Regions from separate parts of the Thermoanaerobacter siderophilus SR4 genome, predicted to be linked through region 1. Evidence: predicted binding sites of a transcription regulator. Region 1 holds the regulator's gene; the other holds the start of a gene.
What was found. Region 1 encodes ArgR, which controls arginine synthesis, uptake and breakdown. Its sites were predicted from a motif close to ANTGNATAAANATACA; they were not measured.

Region 1 (8,299 bases):
CAGTGTTTTTTAATATATTCCCTATTGTATCAACTTCTTCTAAAAAAATCCCTTTTAATTCCCCGGGTTTACTTCTTCTTCCTTGGTCAATAGAAGTAATTCGAGAATTCATAATCTCTCCATTTTCTACTGATAACATGTGACCAGTATCTATATCAGTTATAGCATGACCTAAAGCTCCATACATCTTGCTAGTAGGATAATAAAAGGTTAAAGTACCTATACCAGCAGTGTGGTCTCTCACCCAAAGACCTATTCTGTATTGTCTATCCTCTTTTGACTTTATAGGATAAATCGTAGTATAAAAGATATTATTTTTTCTATTTATTTTTAACTTTAAGGCTTTTCCCTGTAATTCATTTGCAATTTGTGTAATGTCTTCTGCTTGCTTTATTTCTATGCCGTTGACTTCTAATATTATATCTCCTATCTGTATTTTCCCTTGCTTATAAGGACTATAAATTTTACCGTCCTCCCCCATTATATCTGAATAGCCTACTACTAATACTCCCTTTGTATTTAACTTGACCCCTATCGCTTGGCCGCCCGGTACTACTTTTATTGTCGGAACGATGTCAACACTGATATGCTTTATAGGAAATATTCCAAAGAGCTTAAAATCCAAATTTACTGTGCCAGTGTTTACCGCTTCTATAGTAATAGGTTCTTTCAAATTTAAAACATTTTTATCTTCTGTCTCATTAATTTTTAAAAAACCTTTTTTATCAGCTTGAAAACTTACTTTTATTGGTATATTAAAGTTATAATTAACTTTTTCACCTTGAAAAAATTTAAAACTTGAGGGAGTTTTCGCTATATCTTGTATAGGAGTAAAATAATTTGCAAATACTAAAAAAAAGCTTAAGGATATAAAAAGTAGCAATTTTACTGTATTTTTTGTCATTCTCTCACTTCCTTTTTTGCAGCTTATTTTAATCTAAAATTAACTTAACCTTTTTTAAAGCTTTATATACTGTCAATATATTATCCGATAGTAAAAGGAAGTGAGATTAAACTAAAATATTAAATTTTGCTTTTAAATTGAGATGCAATATCTAATAATTCTTTTGAATGTTCTAAAGTAGTCTGAGTAACATGTGATCCTCCCATAATACGAGCTAATTCATTTATTTTACCTTGATAGTCAAGTTTTTCCACATTTATATAAGTTCTTTCATTTTTTGTAATTTTGGAGATTCGATAATGTGTATCTGCCATAGAAGCGATTTGAGGTAAATGAGTCACACAAATCAATTGATGTTTTTTAGAAAGATATGCCATTTTTTCAGCTACTAATTGGGCAGTTTTCCCGCTTATTCCTGTATCAACTTCGTCGAAAATCAAAGTGGAAATTCCATCTGCGGAAGCGAGAATAGTTTTTAATGCCAGCATAATTCTCGAAAGCTCGCCACCAGAAGCAATTTTAGACAAAGGTTTTAAAGGCTCTCCTATATTTGTAGAAATTAAAAATTCAATTTTATCAAATCCTGTTTCAGTAGGTTCTTCCATTTTTTCTATATTCACTTTAAAATAAGCATTTGGCATATTAAGTTCAACTAAAATTTGATTTATATTTTTTTCTATATTATCTGCTATTTGCTTCCTTTTGAGATGTAATGCTTCACCAACTTCTAAAATTTTTTCCCATAACTTTTGCTGCTTAAGCTTCAATTCTTCTTGCTTTTCTTCAAAATTTAATATATTCTCTAATTCTCTTTTTTATTTTCTTTAAATTCTAAAATATGCTGTATTGTAGGTCCATATTTTCTTTTCAAGGAATTTATTTGATCTAATCGTATTTCTATTTCCTCTAAACTTTGCTGGTTAAAATCTAAGCCATTCAAGTAATCCCGTACCTGTAAAGCACAATCCTCTAATTCATAGAGAATATTCTCCAGCTTATCTTTTAAACCTTTAAGCTTTTCATCTATAGAAAAGGCTGTTTCTAAATTTTTTATTACAACATGTAAATTATCTAAAACAGAAAAGCTCCCACTACCTTCGTACAAAATTTTGTAACTAGAATTCATAGCAGTAAATAATTTTTCGAAATTCATAAGCAAATTTCTTTTTTCTAACAACTGTGTTTCCTCTTCTACGCTCAAATTCGCCTTTTCAATCTCTTCAATTTGATACTTCAAAAGATCAATTGTTTCATTCTTTTCTTTTTCATCTTTAAAAAAACTTGAAATCTCATTTTGTATCTTTCTATATTCTTCTAACAGCTCTTTAAATTTTTCTTTTAAACTTTTAAACTTTTGGTCACCAAAATTATCTAAAATAGAAAGATGTTTTGTATTGTCTAAAAGAAACTGATGCTCATGTTGACCTAAAATATCTACCAAGAAAGCACCTATTTTACTCAAAAAAGAAAGAGGCACTATTCTGCCATTTATCCTACAATAACTTCTTCCACTGCTTGTAATTTCTCTATTTATTATCAAAGTATCATCCTCTTCTAAGCTCAAACCTACTTCTTCTAAAATTTCTACAATTTTATCCTTGTTAGAATCCACAAAAAATATTCCTTCTACGATAGCTTTTTCTTCACCAGTACGTATTATATCTCTACTGGCTCGACTACCTAAAAGCAGCAAAACCGAGTCTATAACTATAGATTTCCCTGCTCCTGTTTCTCCAGTTAATACATTGAATCCTTCTTCAAATTGTATTTCTGCCTTGTCAATAAGTGCAACGTTTTGGATGCTAAGTGCTAAAAGCATAACAAAACCCCCAAAAATCACTTAACTAACTTTCTGAATTTCTCCAATAGCTCTTGAACAGCTTCTTCATTTCTCACTAAAACAAAAATGGTATTGTCACCTGCTAAAGTTCCAACTATATCTTTCCAATTTAATGTATCAATCGCCTCTGCTGCTGCGGGAGCTGTGCCTGATAACGTTTTTATAGCTATGATATTTCCAGCATAATCCACGCTCACTATAGACTCAGATAATAAAGTCATTAGTCTATCTGTAATATGGCTATCTACTTTTCCCATCGGGGCGTATTTATATCTTTTTCCATCCTCTGTTAAAACTTTTATCAGTCTCAATTCTTTTATATCTCTTGACACAGTCGCTTGAGTCACATCAATACCTTGTTTTTGAAGTTCAGCTGCTAACTCTTCCTGTGTTTCAATTTCTTTTTCAGATATTATTTCAAGAATTTTAGCGTGTCGAGCTATTTTCATCATAGTAATCTTCACCTCTTTTACTTTTTATCTTAGACTTGTGCAAAATTCAGAAGCCTTCATTTAAGCCATTCTACAGACATTACTTTTTCCTATCACTCTTGAATTTTTTATCTTTTATGTAGGATTTCCCCTCCCATTTGTCGAATTATTATATATACACTATAAAAAATTTTTAAGAAGGAGGAAATCCTACATGTACCAGCTTCAATTACTTTTAAATATACCTGAACTCTTTACCTCTCAGTCTAAAATTGATTTCTATTCTTCTATGTTTGAAAATCTTGACCTGTCTTCAATACCTGAATTCCCTTCCTCTAGTCCTGGCCGTAAGGGTTACTCTCATCATGCACTTTTTAGAGCTTTTATTGTCATGAAAGCTGAAAGATTTGGCACAATTTCTGACCTTTTAGATTATCTCCGCAATAATCTTATCATTGCTCATCTTTGTGGCTTCGACATTTCTAAACCTCTTCCTTCTTATTGGACTTTTCGCCGTTTTATTAATGAGTTCTCTCATGATTATTTGGCCTCTATCTTTCAAAACCAGGTCAATATCCTCAAAAATATGGGCATTATCTCTGGTGAGTTTATTTCCATGGACTCTACCCCTATTAAAGCTAACACTAAGTTAAATAACCCTAAGTCTTTTTCTAAAAATAAATTCTCTAAAGATAATCAGCCTAACTCTGATAAGGATTGTAAATTAGGCGTTTATTCTGCTTCTAACGATTCTTCTAATAAACGCTATAAGTTTTATTGGGGCTATAAAAATCACATTATTGTTGATGCTATCTCTGGTTTACCCATCGCTGAAACTACTACCCCCCGCTGATGCCCCTGATTTTGAAGTCGCTTTGTCTTTGCTTGAGAAGACTAATAAGTGGTTTAACCTTAAGTATGTTAATTTTATTGCTGATAAAGGCTATGATGTTAAGAAACTTTATAATTATGTTAGAAATATTCTCCACGGTCATTGCTTTATTCCTCTTAACAAGCGTAATTCTAAAAATCCCCCTCTGACTGATGATGGTTATATGGTCTGTGAAGCGGGTATTAAAATGCTTAAAGATGGCAAGCAATATTTTGATGGTTTTATTAAGCAAAAATTTGTTTGCAAGTTCTGTAATTCTAAGGATGATTCTGCCTGCCCTATAAATCATCCTAAATATTTTAATGGCAAAAAGCATAGAGGCTGTACTAAGTATGCTATTATATCTTCTGATTATAGGTCCTCTATTAATAGAGACTCCCTATATTTTAAGGCCGTCTACAAATTGAGAATTGAATCAGAAAGATATAATTCCCGCTTTAAAGCTCTGGATTTTGAAAAGGCTTATGTTAGAAATATTAATTCTGTGAGCAACCTTAATACTTTTGGCCATATTACTTTGCTTACTGTCGCTATTGTAGCTATTAAATTGGGCAAATATGATGAGTTTAGATCTCTTGTTGCTTTGATGCAATCGGCCTAATTTTTATTGAATCTATTTCATGCCATTTTTTAACATTTGACTTCTACAGGATATTTATGCCCTTTTTTAGCTCCTCTTTTTGTCTTTTCTTTTCCCTTACCACTTCCTTTATGTTTGATTGTCAGTGTTGATTACTATATATTGTATGTAATACATATTTTGGTTTTTGATTATGATTATTTTAATTAATTTTGCACATCCCTATTTTATCTTTCTGTAAGTTTGTCCCTCAATAAGTCAAAAAAATTGGTATTTTTACTTTTATAAGATTGGTATATTCATTGCTTTTTTAATGTAAATTATATCTCTATAATCAAGTTTATATCCCTGTTGTCCGTCGGTTGTTATCATTAAATCTTGATTCTCTTCGCTTATTTCCAACCTGAGGACATCCTCTCGTGAAACTATTATAGACCTTGAATATAAAGTATGGGGACATATAGGTGTTATTATTATAACTTCTACTGTAGGATATACAATAGGACCTCCTGCTGAAAGTGAATAAGCAGTTGAACCAGTAGGAGTTGCAATTATTACTCCATCTGCTAAATAAGTATCTACATAGTTATTATTGACATAGGTATTTATACGAGCCATTCTTGAAAAAGCTCCTCTTGTAATGACAATATCATTCAAAGCTCTAAAATTAATAATCTCCATATCATTTTTAACTACATTTGCCTCTAGCATCATCCTTTTTTCTACTGTATATTCTCCTTTATATATTTTATCTAAAGAAACAAACACCTCATTTACATCTACTTCCGTAAGAAATCCAAGATGACCTAAATTCACGGCAAAAATAGGCGTGTCAAAAGGCGCACAAAGCCTTGCAACATTTAAAATAGTACCATCTCCACCTAAAGCAATTATAAAATCGCATTTACTATATATATCTGTAGATTTTCTACCGTATTCATCATAACCCATTTTAGACGCAACTATTTCGTTAAGATATGGTTCAGAACCATGCTCCAATAGCCATTTTACTACAGATTTTGTCACTTCTAAGTCTTTATCTTTATTAATATTTGGAATTACACCGACTTTTTTCATTATAATATCACCACATTTATCATATTCTACAAAAAAACAAATTTTCCTGCTACAAATTTTTAAATGCCTCTTTTACAATTTTCGTAATGTCAAAATTGTGTTGCTTTTCAATTCCCTTTTTGCCGTAAATTAAATATTCTATATTGCCTTCTGCCCCTTTTATAGGAGAATAGGTAATACCTATTATACCGTAGTTAAACTTTTGAAACAAAGTCACAATTTTTTCAATCACTTCCCTATGAACGGCCGGGTCTCTCACGACGCCTTTTTTACCTACTTTTTCTCTCCCTGCTTCAAATTGAGGTTTTATTAAAGCTATCAAATCTCCCTCTGGTTTTAAAAATTTATCTGCAGAAGGTATAACAAGTTCAAGGGAGATAAAAGAAACGTCTATTGTGATCATGTCCACTATTTCAGGCAATGTCTCTAAAAATCTTATATTAGTCTTTTCCATGTTTATGACCCGAGGGTCATTTCTTAAACTCCAATCCAATTGTCCGTATCCTACATCTACAGCATATACTTTCAAAGCACCGTGTTTTAAAAGACAGTCAGTAAAACCTCCTGTGGAAGCTCCAATGTCTAAGGCAATCTTGCCAGTCACATTAATATTAAACGTTTCTATAGCTTTTTGTAACTTTAGCCCACCTCTACTTACATAAGGTAAAGAATTAGTTTTTACTTCAATTGAAGATTCTATGTTGACAAACTCTCCAGCTTTTTCAATTCTCTTGCCATCAACATATACTTCTCCTGCCATAATAGAAGCTTTTGCTTTTTCTCTTGAGGAGAAAAAACCTTTTTGAACAAGCAAAACATCCAATCTTTCTTTTTTTGAAGCCATATTTACCTCATTTCCTTATATTTTTGTAGTATAGTATTTGCGATAGACTCAGCATCTAAATTGTATTTTTTAAACAAGTTTTCCACATCTCCGTGTTCAATAAATTTATCAGGAAACCCCAAACGCAAAACTGGCTTATATATTCCATTAGAATTTAAAAGCTCGAGTATAGCGCTTCCAACACCACCAGCTATGACATTGTCTTCCACTGTAACAATAAATTTAACTTTGTTTGAGATATCAAAAATCAGCTCTTCATCTACAGGTTTGACAAATCTCAAATTGACAATAAAGGGTTGCAAATCAGAAGCTTTTAAAATTGCTTTTGCTTCTAACACCTTTCCTACCATTCTTCCTAATGCAAAAATTGCTATTTCTGTTCCTTCAGAAATTAACTCTGCCTTTCCAAACTCTATACTGCATTCTCTTGTAATATCGAATTCTCCTGCTTTTCCCCTTGGATACCTTATGGCAACAGGGAAGTCAAGATTTCTTGATAATTTAACCATTTCAACTAATTCATTGGCATCTTTAGGAGACATAATCGCTATATTAGGTATAGGCCTCAAATATGATAGGTCAAAAACTCCTTGATGGGTTTCTCCATCCTCTCCTACAATTCCCGCTCTATCAATTGCAAAAACAACAGGTAATTTTTGTATACATACATCGTGTATAAGCTGGTCATAAGCTCTTTGTAAAAAGGTAGAATACACTGCAAAATAAGGTTTATATCCTTGCACTGCCATTCCTGCTGCAAAGGTAGTAGCATGCTGCTCTGCTATTCCTACATCAAAAAATCTTTCAGGAATCAATTTTGCAAAATGAATAAGCCCTGTTCCCTCTGGCATGGCAGCAGTTATTGCAACAATTTTGTCATCTTTTAATGCCATTTCAGTAAGAGTCTTCCCAAATACATCAGAATAAGTCGCCTGCCCCTCATTTACAAACTTACCTGTTTGTATGTCAAAAGGAGCTGCAGAATGAAATTTATCAGGAAATTTTTCTGCAAATTTATAGCCTTTGCCTTTTTTTGTGATAACATGTACTAAAATAGGTCCTTTTATTTTCTTTGCTCTTTCTAAAACCTCTATTAGGCTATCAACGTCATGTCCGTCAATAGGTCCTAAATATGTAAAGCCCATCTCTTCAAAAAACATTCCTGGCACTACTAACTGTTTTACAGAATCCTTAATTCTTTCAATGTATTTATGAAGGCTTTTTCCTATTGGAGGTACAATATTGAGTAAATTATCAACCTCTTGTTTTAATTTGTTGTAAGTAGGGTCAGTTCTAAGTTTACTTAAATACAAAGATAAACTACCTACGTTTTCCGAAATAGACATCTCATTGTGATTTAGCACGACAATCAAATCTGTTTTAGACCTTCCTGCATTATTTAATGCTTCAAAAGCCATGCCACCTGTCAAAGCTCCATCACCGATTACCGCTACAACAGAATATTTTTCACCCTTTAAATCTCTTGCCTTGGCAATACCCAATGCTGCAGATATAGAGGTGCTACTGTGACCTGCTCCAAATATATCATGCACACTTTCCGTTCTTTTAGTATAACCAGAAAGGCCATTGAATTTCCTTAAAGTATCAAACTGGTCTTTCCTACCTGTAATTATTTTATGTACATAACATTGATGCCCAACATCCCAAATTATTTTGTCAACAGGTGAATTAAAAACATAGTGAAGTGCAACTGTAAGTTCAACAATTCCA
Region 2 (8,299 bases), 1.3 Mb from region 1:
TGTTGATACGACCTGTCAGCACCATTTCAACAATTTCCATAGTGGCTTCGTCAGTAACCCGCAGTCCATTTGCAAATTTTGACTCTATCCCTAACTTTTCTAGCATCTTATTTATTTCTGGTCCACCGCCATGTACAACTACGGGGTTTAATCCTACAAATTTCATCAATACAATGTCCTGCATTACCATTCTTTTTAAATTGCAGTCTAACATTGCACTTCCACCGTATTTTATTACAACTGTCTTGCCGGAGAACTTTTTAATATAAGGGAGTGCTTCTATTAAAACATGGGCTTTTGCGATTTCGTCACCATATTTTTGCTTTCTAATCATGTTCTATAACTCCCGTTAATTTTTACATAGTCATAGCTTAAGTCGCACCCCCAAGAAGTCGCACTATATTCCCCGGCCTTCATATCTACGGTTACAGTAATCTCTTTTTCTTTTAAAATTTCTTTGGCTAAAGCCTCATCAAAAAAGATGTAACCTCCGTTTTCACAAACTTTAATTTCTCCTTTCATGCTTTTTAAATATATGTCAACTCTACTTGCGTCAAAATCTGCTCCTGAATATCCCACTGCCGCGAGAATCCTTCCCCAGTTGGCATCTTCACCGAATATAGCTGTCTTTACAAGATTTGAGTTTACGATAGACTTTGCAGCTAATCTTGCATCTTTTTCAGTTTTTGCATTTATTACATTTACTTCCATGAACTTAGTTGCTCCTTCCCCATCCTTCACAATAAGTTTTGCAAGAGTTTTATTCACATACTCTAAGGCTTTATAAAACACATCAAACTCATGAGTCCCTTCTTCTATTATTTTGTTTTGCGCTTCCCCATTTGCAAGTATTACCGCTGTATCATTTGTGCTCATATCTCCATCAACAGAAATCATGTTATAAGTTTTGTCTACAGTTTCTTTAAAAGCTTTGTTTAATGCAACTTTAGTTATACTCGCATCTGTAAGTATAAAAGAAAGCATTGTCGCCATATTTGGATGTATCATACCTGACCCTTTTGCAAACCCTGTCATTGTAACAATTTTACCTTCTATTACAAACTTGGCTGTCACACCTTTTAAAAAAGTATCTGTTGTCATTATAGCTTCAGCCGCTTGGTACCCACCCTCTGTTGAAAGATTTTCTGCCGCAGCCTCAATCCCTTTTAAAACTTTTTCCATAGGAAGAGGTGCACCAATAACCCCTGTAGAACATACCAGCACATTTTCTTCATCTATTTTAAGAAGTTGTGACACTTTTTTGGCCATGTTAACAGCATCCTCAAAACCTTTTTCTCCTGTGCAGGCATTGGCATTGCCACTGTTTATAATGATCGCCTGTGCTATACCTTTTTCTATTCTTTTCATATCAAGAAGGACTGGCGCTGCTTTAACCTTATTCGTTGTAAATACAGCCGCTGCATTTGCCACTTTTTCTGAATATATGAGTGCGACATCTTTTTTGCTTTTTTTAATTCCTGCAAAGATACCCGAAGCCAAAAAGCCTTTCGGCAGTTCAATACTTCCTCCTAAAATCTCCAACTCTTCCATTATCAAATCCTCCAAATCCCTTTTTTTGTTTGTGTTTTTATCTACGGATATATTGGAACTATATCAAGTCCAGTATTTTCATCTATTCCAAACATAATATTCATATTTTGCACTGCCTGGCCTGACGCCCCTTTAACGAGATTATCAATTGCAGACATCACTATTAAAGTATTAGTATGTTTATCAACTTCAAACCCTATGTGACAAAAATTCGACCCATAAACATTTTTTGTTGCAGGGTAATCGCCAGGTTGTAACACTTTTACAAAATACTCATTTTTATAAAAATCGGTGTAAATATTATAAACAGTGTTTACATCCATATCTTTTTTTAGTTTGCAGTACATAGTACTTAAAATTCCTCTTGTCATTGGCGTAAGGTGGGGAGTAAACACAACAGACACTTTTTCACCAAAAACTTTTGAAAGCTCTTGCTCCATCTCTGGGATATGTCTATGCTTTGCAACATTATACGCTTTTATGTTTTCATTGCATTCTGCATACATATTGTTATGGGAGGGATTGTGACCTGCCCCTGATACGCCTGACTTTGAATCAACAATTACATTCCCCTCTATTATGCCATTTTTCAAAAGAGGCATAAGCCCTAATATAACGCTTGTAGGATAACATCCAGGATTTCCTACAACTTGAGCCTCTTTTATAGTATCTCTGTAAACTTCCGGAAGACCATATACCCTTTTAATACCTTCATAATTTTCATAATCTCCACCATACCATTCTTTATAGACAGAGTAATCGTCAAATCTAAAGTCAGCTCCTAAGTCAATCACCTTTACTCCTTTTTTTACAGCTTCTCTGGCGATTTTTGAAGCATGACCTGAAGGCAAAGCCGTAAATATGACATCGCATTCTGACATTGCCTTTTCTAGGCTTAACTCTTCCAACTCTTTGTCGCAAAAACCAATGAGGGATGAATAAACATCCGAAATTGCTTTGGTATTATAACTTTGAGAAGAAAGATATTTTATCTCTACTTTTTCATGCTTTGAGAGAATTCTTATAAGTTCGACTCCTGTATAACCCGTTGCCCCAAATATTCCTACTCTCACCATTTAAAGTGCCTCCCTCTTTTACATCCCCTGTCATTTATTAATATATATACGCTTTGATTTATATTTATGCATAAAGTGTTAAAAAAATATTTTTTAATGCATAAATACAATATTTAATTTATAATTATACAACTTTTATTTTACATTATACCACCATAAAAAATTTTTTCAAGAGTTTTTCATAAAAAATTTCGTTAAATTATTTCGCAAAAATAAAAAATAATGATTGACAAATTCCTAACGATGTGTTATATTATAAATTGTATACTGTATACAATTATAAAATAAATTATTAATAATTAACGGGTTAGCTAGTATTCACATTAATAACTTTCCCAGTATTTCAGGAGGTGTCTTAATAATGAAAGGTTTTGCAATGCTCAGTATCGGTAAAGTCGGTTGGATTGAAAAAGAAAAGCCTACTCCCGGCCCTTTTGACGCTATCGTAAGACCTCTAGCTGTGGCCCCTTGCACTTCGGACGTTCATACCGTTTTTGAAGGTGCTATTGGCGAAAGACATAACATGATACTCGGTCACGAAGCTGTAGGTGAAGTAGTTGAAGTAGGTAGTGAGGTAAAAGATTTTAAACCTGGTGATCGCGTTGTTGTACCAGCTATTACCCCTGATTGGCGAACCTCTGAAGTACAAAGAGGATATCACCAACACTCTGGTGGAATGCTGGCAGGCTGGAAATTTTCGAATATAAAAGATGGTGTTTTTGGTGAATTTTTTCATGTGAACGATGCTGATATGAATTTAGCACATCTGCCTAAGGAAATTCCATTGGAAGCTGCAGTTATGATTCCCGATATGATGACTACTGGCTTTCACGGAGCCGAACTGGCAGAAATAGAATTAGGTGCAACGGTAGCGGTTTTGGGTATTGGTCCAGTAGGTCTTATGGCAGTCGCTGGTGCCAAATTGCGGGGTGCTGGAAGAATTATTGCAGTAGGCAGTAGACCTGTTTGTGTAGATGCTGCAAAATACTATGGAGCTACTGATATTGTAAACTATAAAAATGGTCCTATCGAAAGCCAGATTATGGATTTAACGGAAGGCAAAGGTGTTGATGCTGCCATCATCGCTGGAGGAAATGCTGACATTATGGCTACAGCAGTTAAGATTGTTAAACCAGGCGGCACCATCGCTAATGTAAATTATTTTGGCGAAGGAGATGTTCTGCCTGTTCCTCGTCTTGAATGGGGTTGCGGCATGGCTCATAAAGCTATAAAAGGCGGTTTATGCCCTGGTGGACGTCTAAGAATGGAAAGACTGATTGACCTTGTTTTTTATAAGCGTGTCGATCCTTCCAAACTCGTCACTCATGTTTTTCAAGGATTTGATAATATTGAAAAAGCTCTAATGCTGATGAAAGATAAACCAAAAGACCTAATCAAACCTGTTGTGATATTAACATAAAAATGGGGACTTAAACCCCCATTTTTATGTTGATAAAGCTAAATACAACGGTTTTTTTTTGTGACACATCGGCCTTTTGTTAAAAAATAACAATAAATAGTTATTTTCGTAACATTTTTATTGTCATTAATACTAATAATATCTTCGAAAGTGATAAAATATTGCTGAAATCTTAATAGAAGAGGAGGATTATCATGTTCAAAATTTTAGAAAAAAGAGAATTGGCACCTTCCATCAAGTTGTTTGTAATAGAGGCACCACTAGTGGCTAAAAAAGCAAGGCCAGGCCAATTCGTTATACTAAGGATAAAAGAAGGAGGAGAGCGGATTCCCCTTACTATTGCGGACTACGATGCCCAGAATGGCACTGTTACAATAGTATTCCAAGAGGTAGGTAAAACCACCCGTGAGCTGGGGACTTTGGAAGCGGGAGACTATATAGAGGACTTTGTTGGCCCATTAGGAGTTCCAGTGGAGTTTCCTAATCACAAAAAAGTTTTAGGAATAGGCGGAGGCCTTGGTATTGCTCCACTTTATCCTAAACTCAAAATGCTTCATCAGCAGGGGGTAGAAGTAGTTTCTATTATAGGTGCTAGGACAGCTGAATTGCTAATCTTAGAAGAAGAGATAAAAGCTGTAAGTGACAGGATGTACGTGTGCACCGACGATGGCTCAAAAGGCCGCCATGGGTTTGTCACAGTAGTACTTAAAGAGCTTTTAGAACAAGGTGAAAAATTTGATGAGATTATTATCATAGGTCCCCCGATTTTGATGAAAATAGGAAGCGAAATTACCAAGCCTTATGGCATACCCACTATGGTGAGCCTTAATCCCATAATGGTAGACGGCACAGGCATGTGCGGTGGGTGTCGTGTCACCGTAGACGGAGAAATCAAATTTGCTTGCGTTGATGGTCCGGCTTTCGACGGCCATAAAGTAGATTTCGATGAACTAATAAAAAGATTGGCCACTTATAAGGAGGAAGAAAAAATTTCCCTCGAAAGATTTAATGAAGCTCATGAATGCAAATTAATCAACAAAATAGAAGGAGCTGATAAAGATGCCGTTAAATAGAAGCAAAAAGAAAACACCCATGCCTACCCAAAAGCCTGAAGTCCGCAGGCGTAATTTTAACGAAGTAGCTTTGGGCTATTCGGAAGAAGAGGCAGTTAGTGAAGCCCAGAGGTGCCTTCAGTGTAAAAAACCAGGATGTGTTGAAGGGTGCCCCGTTCAGGTACAAATTCCCCAGTTTATAAAACGTATTGCAGAAAGAGATTTTGAAGGAGCTATAAAGATTATAAAAGAAACCAACAGCTTGCCCGCCATATGTGGCAGAGTCTGTCCACAAGAAGCACAATGCGAGAAAAACTGTGTTTTGGGCAAAGTAGGTGAACCTGTGGCCATAGGTCGCCTAGAACGGTTTGCAGCAGACTGGGAGAGAACAAAAGGTATCCGTCCCCCGGTAATTCCTAAAAAGCTTGGTAAAAAAGTGGCCATCATCGGTTCCGGGCCCGCCGGTCTCACCTGTGCAGGAGATTTGGCTAAACTCGGCTATGATGTAACGATCTTTGAAGCTCTTCACAAACCCGGCGGCGTACTGGTATACGGTATTCCTGAATTCAGGCTACCGAAAATTATAGTGGAACAAGAAGTAAAGTTTATACAACAGCTGGGCGTAGAAATTAAAACCAACATGGTTATGGGCAAAGTTCTGACGATAGACGACCTTTTTGAAATGGGGTATGAGGCTGTCTTTATCAGCACCGGAGCTGGCCTCCCGAAATTTATGGGCATCCCTGGTGAAAACTACCTTGGCGTGTATTCAGCCAACGAGTTTCTAACCAGAATAAACCTGATGAAAGCCTATTCTTTTCCCAACACTGACACCCCCATAAAGGTAGGCAAAAAAGTAGCAGTAATAGGGGGTGGCAATGTAGCTATGGATGCAGCCAGGTCTGCTCTAAGAATGGGAGCTGACGAAGTTCATATTGTGTATCGCCGTTCTGAAGAAGAAATGCCCGCAAGAAAAGAAGAATTCGAGAACGCTAAAGAGGAAAGTATTATATTTGATTTCCTCACAAATCCAGTGAGAATAATAGGTAACGAAAATGGTTGGGTCAAAGGTATTGAGTGTATCCGCATGGAACTTGGAGAACCTGACGCTTCGGGTCGTCGTCGTCCAGTTCCTATAACGGGTTCTGAATTTATTATGGATGTTGATACGGTAGTAATCGCCATAGGTACTGGCCCTAATCCCCTCCTCACAAAGACCACTGAAGGCTTAGAACTTACAAAACACGGTTATATCGCTGTCGATGAAGAGGGAAGAACTTCCAGAGAAGGGGTATGGGCTGGAGGCGATATTGTAACGGGTTCAGCTACTGTAATTTTGGCCATGGGTGCCGGAAAAAAAGCAGCTCGCTCCATCCATGAATACTTACAAAACAAAAAATGGCGGTAAACATCTTTCGGTAAACTAAAGAGACGATAGCAAGTCGGTGCTGTGGAAGGACATACATCCAGCTATCGTCTCTTTTATTTATGAATTTATCGTTTTGCCTGCTCATTTATTTCCTGTTCAGCAATCGTTTTTAAAATTTTGTTGCTTGCATCTATTAATAAAAACTACCTTCTATTTTGCATCTTTCAAAAGCAAAAAGCCGCCTTTAGGCTAACTCATTATTCCTTTACTACCCATTGATTTATTCATCTCACTTCAATTGGAATAATTTGTAGATTTCATGAACTTCATAAGTGTTTATTACATCTTTTGCCTACCGTATTCGTTCATTTTGATACCCATTTGCTTCGCCCTATGCCTCATTGCAGTATTGTGCTCTTTGCTGCCTGTAAAGTGGTGAAGTGCATAAGGGAATTCTTTTTCCGTTACAACTCTTAAATCTGCATTTATACCTGACTTTAAAATGACACTGGTTTTTGTATCTCCTTTTGCTATAACTTCCTTTACCCCTGGATAATTTACAAAGGCTTCCATAACTTTTGAGGAATCTGATGCCGCAGCCAAAATATCAATATCTTTTACTATCTCTTTTTTCCTTCGTAAACTACCTGCAATTTTCGTCACTAATGCAGTTTTAGTCATATCTAAATATTCCTTTAATTTAAGCGCTTCTGTGTAAGCTTCTGGATATAAATGCTGACCGCTGAATTGCTTTACAAACTGTATCCCTTCCAAAATTTTCTTTTGAGTTTTTTCCCAAAAACCCGCAAGATCTATCAATCTATTTTCTATACAAGCATATTCCAACTCTCTAATTGTGGTAATATTTAATTTTTCGTATATAGTCTTTATCTTTTTGGGACCAAGACCGGGAATTTTAAGCATTTCAACAAGCCCTTCAGGAATAGAGGCTTTTAAATCCTCATAATATTTCATTTTACCTGTTAAAACTAGCTCCGTAATCTTTTTATTAATTGCCTCCCCTATCCCTTTTATGTCTTTTAATCTATCCTCTTTAACAAGGATTTCTATATCTTCATCTAATAATTCTATTGTCCTCGCAGCATTATAATAAGCTCTCGACTTAAAAGGATTTTCCCCTTTAAGCTCCAGCAATAACCCTATATCGTTTAAAATATTCGCAATCTCCTTTTTATGCATTTTATACTTCCCTTTAGCACACAAAATCTTTAGTACATTATACCACAGAAAAAATAAAAAAGAGAGGATTAAATATAACCTCTCTTTATAAAAGACAAGGGGACGGTTCTTTTGTCTTATTTCAATATGAAACAAAAAAACCGTCTCCTTGTTCGGGAAAAAGTTATATTATTTCAATTTTGTTCATTATTTTCATTGTAAATATGGACAATATTATGCAATATAGCATTGCCGATATAATTGTAGTTAAAATATTTTCTGTACTAAAGGAATTCGCAAGTGAAATTAAGTTGTAGGGAATAAATTTAGCTATTTTATCAATATTTACTAATATTGATGAGACTATATGAAGTATTAATACTAATAATGCAGCTATTATACCTTTTTTCAAAATGCTACTCAAAAATATAAGCAATGTTATTATGAAAATATAATAAATTGACATTAAGATAGATGATATTAATATTTTATTGAAAGCTATGACGTTGTTATGGAAAAGTGTTGTTGCGTAATAGTAACTAATAGCAAATCCAGTTATTATGAAAATTGACAAAGTAACGGAATAATGAAGTATTTTTGATATAACAATAGCTGAAAGGTTAGCACCTTTAGAATAAGGGAATACTAATTT

Region 2: a site for ArgR is predicted at 2,685-2,700, ahead of argC (N-acetyl-gamma-glutamyl-phosphate reductase). Genes of this name have one in related genera too.

What each region holds. Positions count from the first base shown of each region.
Region 1 covers NZ_CM001486.1:2,313,620-2,321,918, forward strand. The annotation lists gene spoIVB (SpoIVB peptidase) at 1-904, opposite strand, end outside; partial or broken gene recN (DNA repair protein RecN) at 1,024-2,723, opposite strand; gene THESIDRAFT1_RS11445 (arginine repressor) at 2,741-3,196, opposite strand; partial or broken gene THESIDRAFT1_RS11450 (transposase) at 3,390-4,668, shown strand; partial or broken gene THESIDRAFT1_RS11455 (NAD(+)/NADH kinase) at 4,875-5,724, opposite strand; gene THESIDRAFT1_RS11460 (TlyA family RNA methyltransferase) at 5,774-6,568, opposite strand; partial or broken gene dxs (1-deoxy-D-xylulose-5-phosphate synthase) at 6,571-8,299, opposite strand, start outside.
Region 2 covers NZ_CM001486.1:1,026,246-1,034,544, forward strand. The annotation lists gene argB (acetylglutamate kinase) at 1-334, opposite strand, end outside; gene argJ (bifunctional glutamate N-acetyltransferase/amino-acid acetyltransferase ArgJ) at 331-1,551, opposite strand; gene argC (N-acetyl-gamma-glutamyl-phosphate reductase) at 1,593-2,627, opposite strand; gene THESIDRAFT1_RS05040 (NADP-dependent isopropanol dehydrogenase) at 2,989-4,047, shown strand; gene THESIDRAFT1_RS05045 (sulfide/dihydroorotate dehydrogenase-like FAD/NAD-binding protein) at 4,242-5,120, shown strand; gene gltA (NADPH-dependent glutamate synthase) at 5,107-6,507, shown strand; partial or broken gene THESIDRAFT1_RS05055 (helix-hairpin-helix domain-containing protein) at 6,823-7,668, opposite strand; gene THESIDRAFT1_RS05060 (ABC transporter permease) at 7,832-8,299, opposite strand, start outside.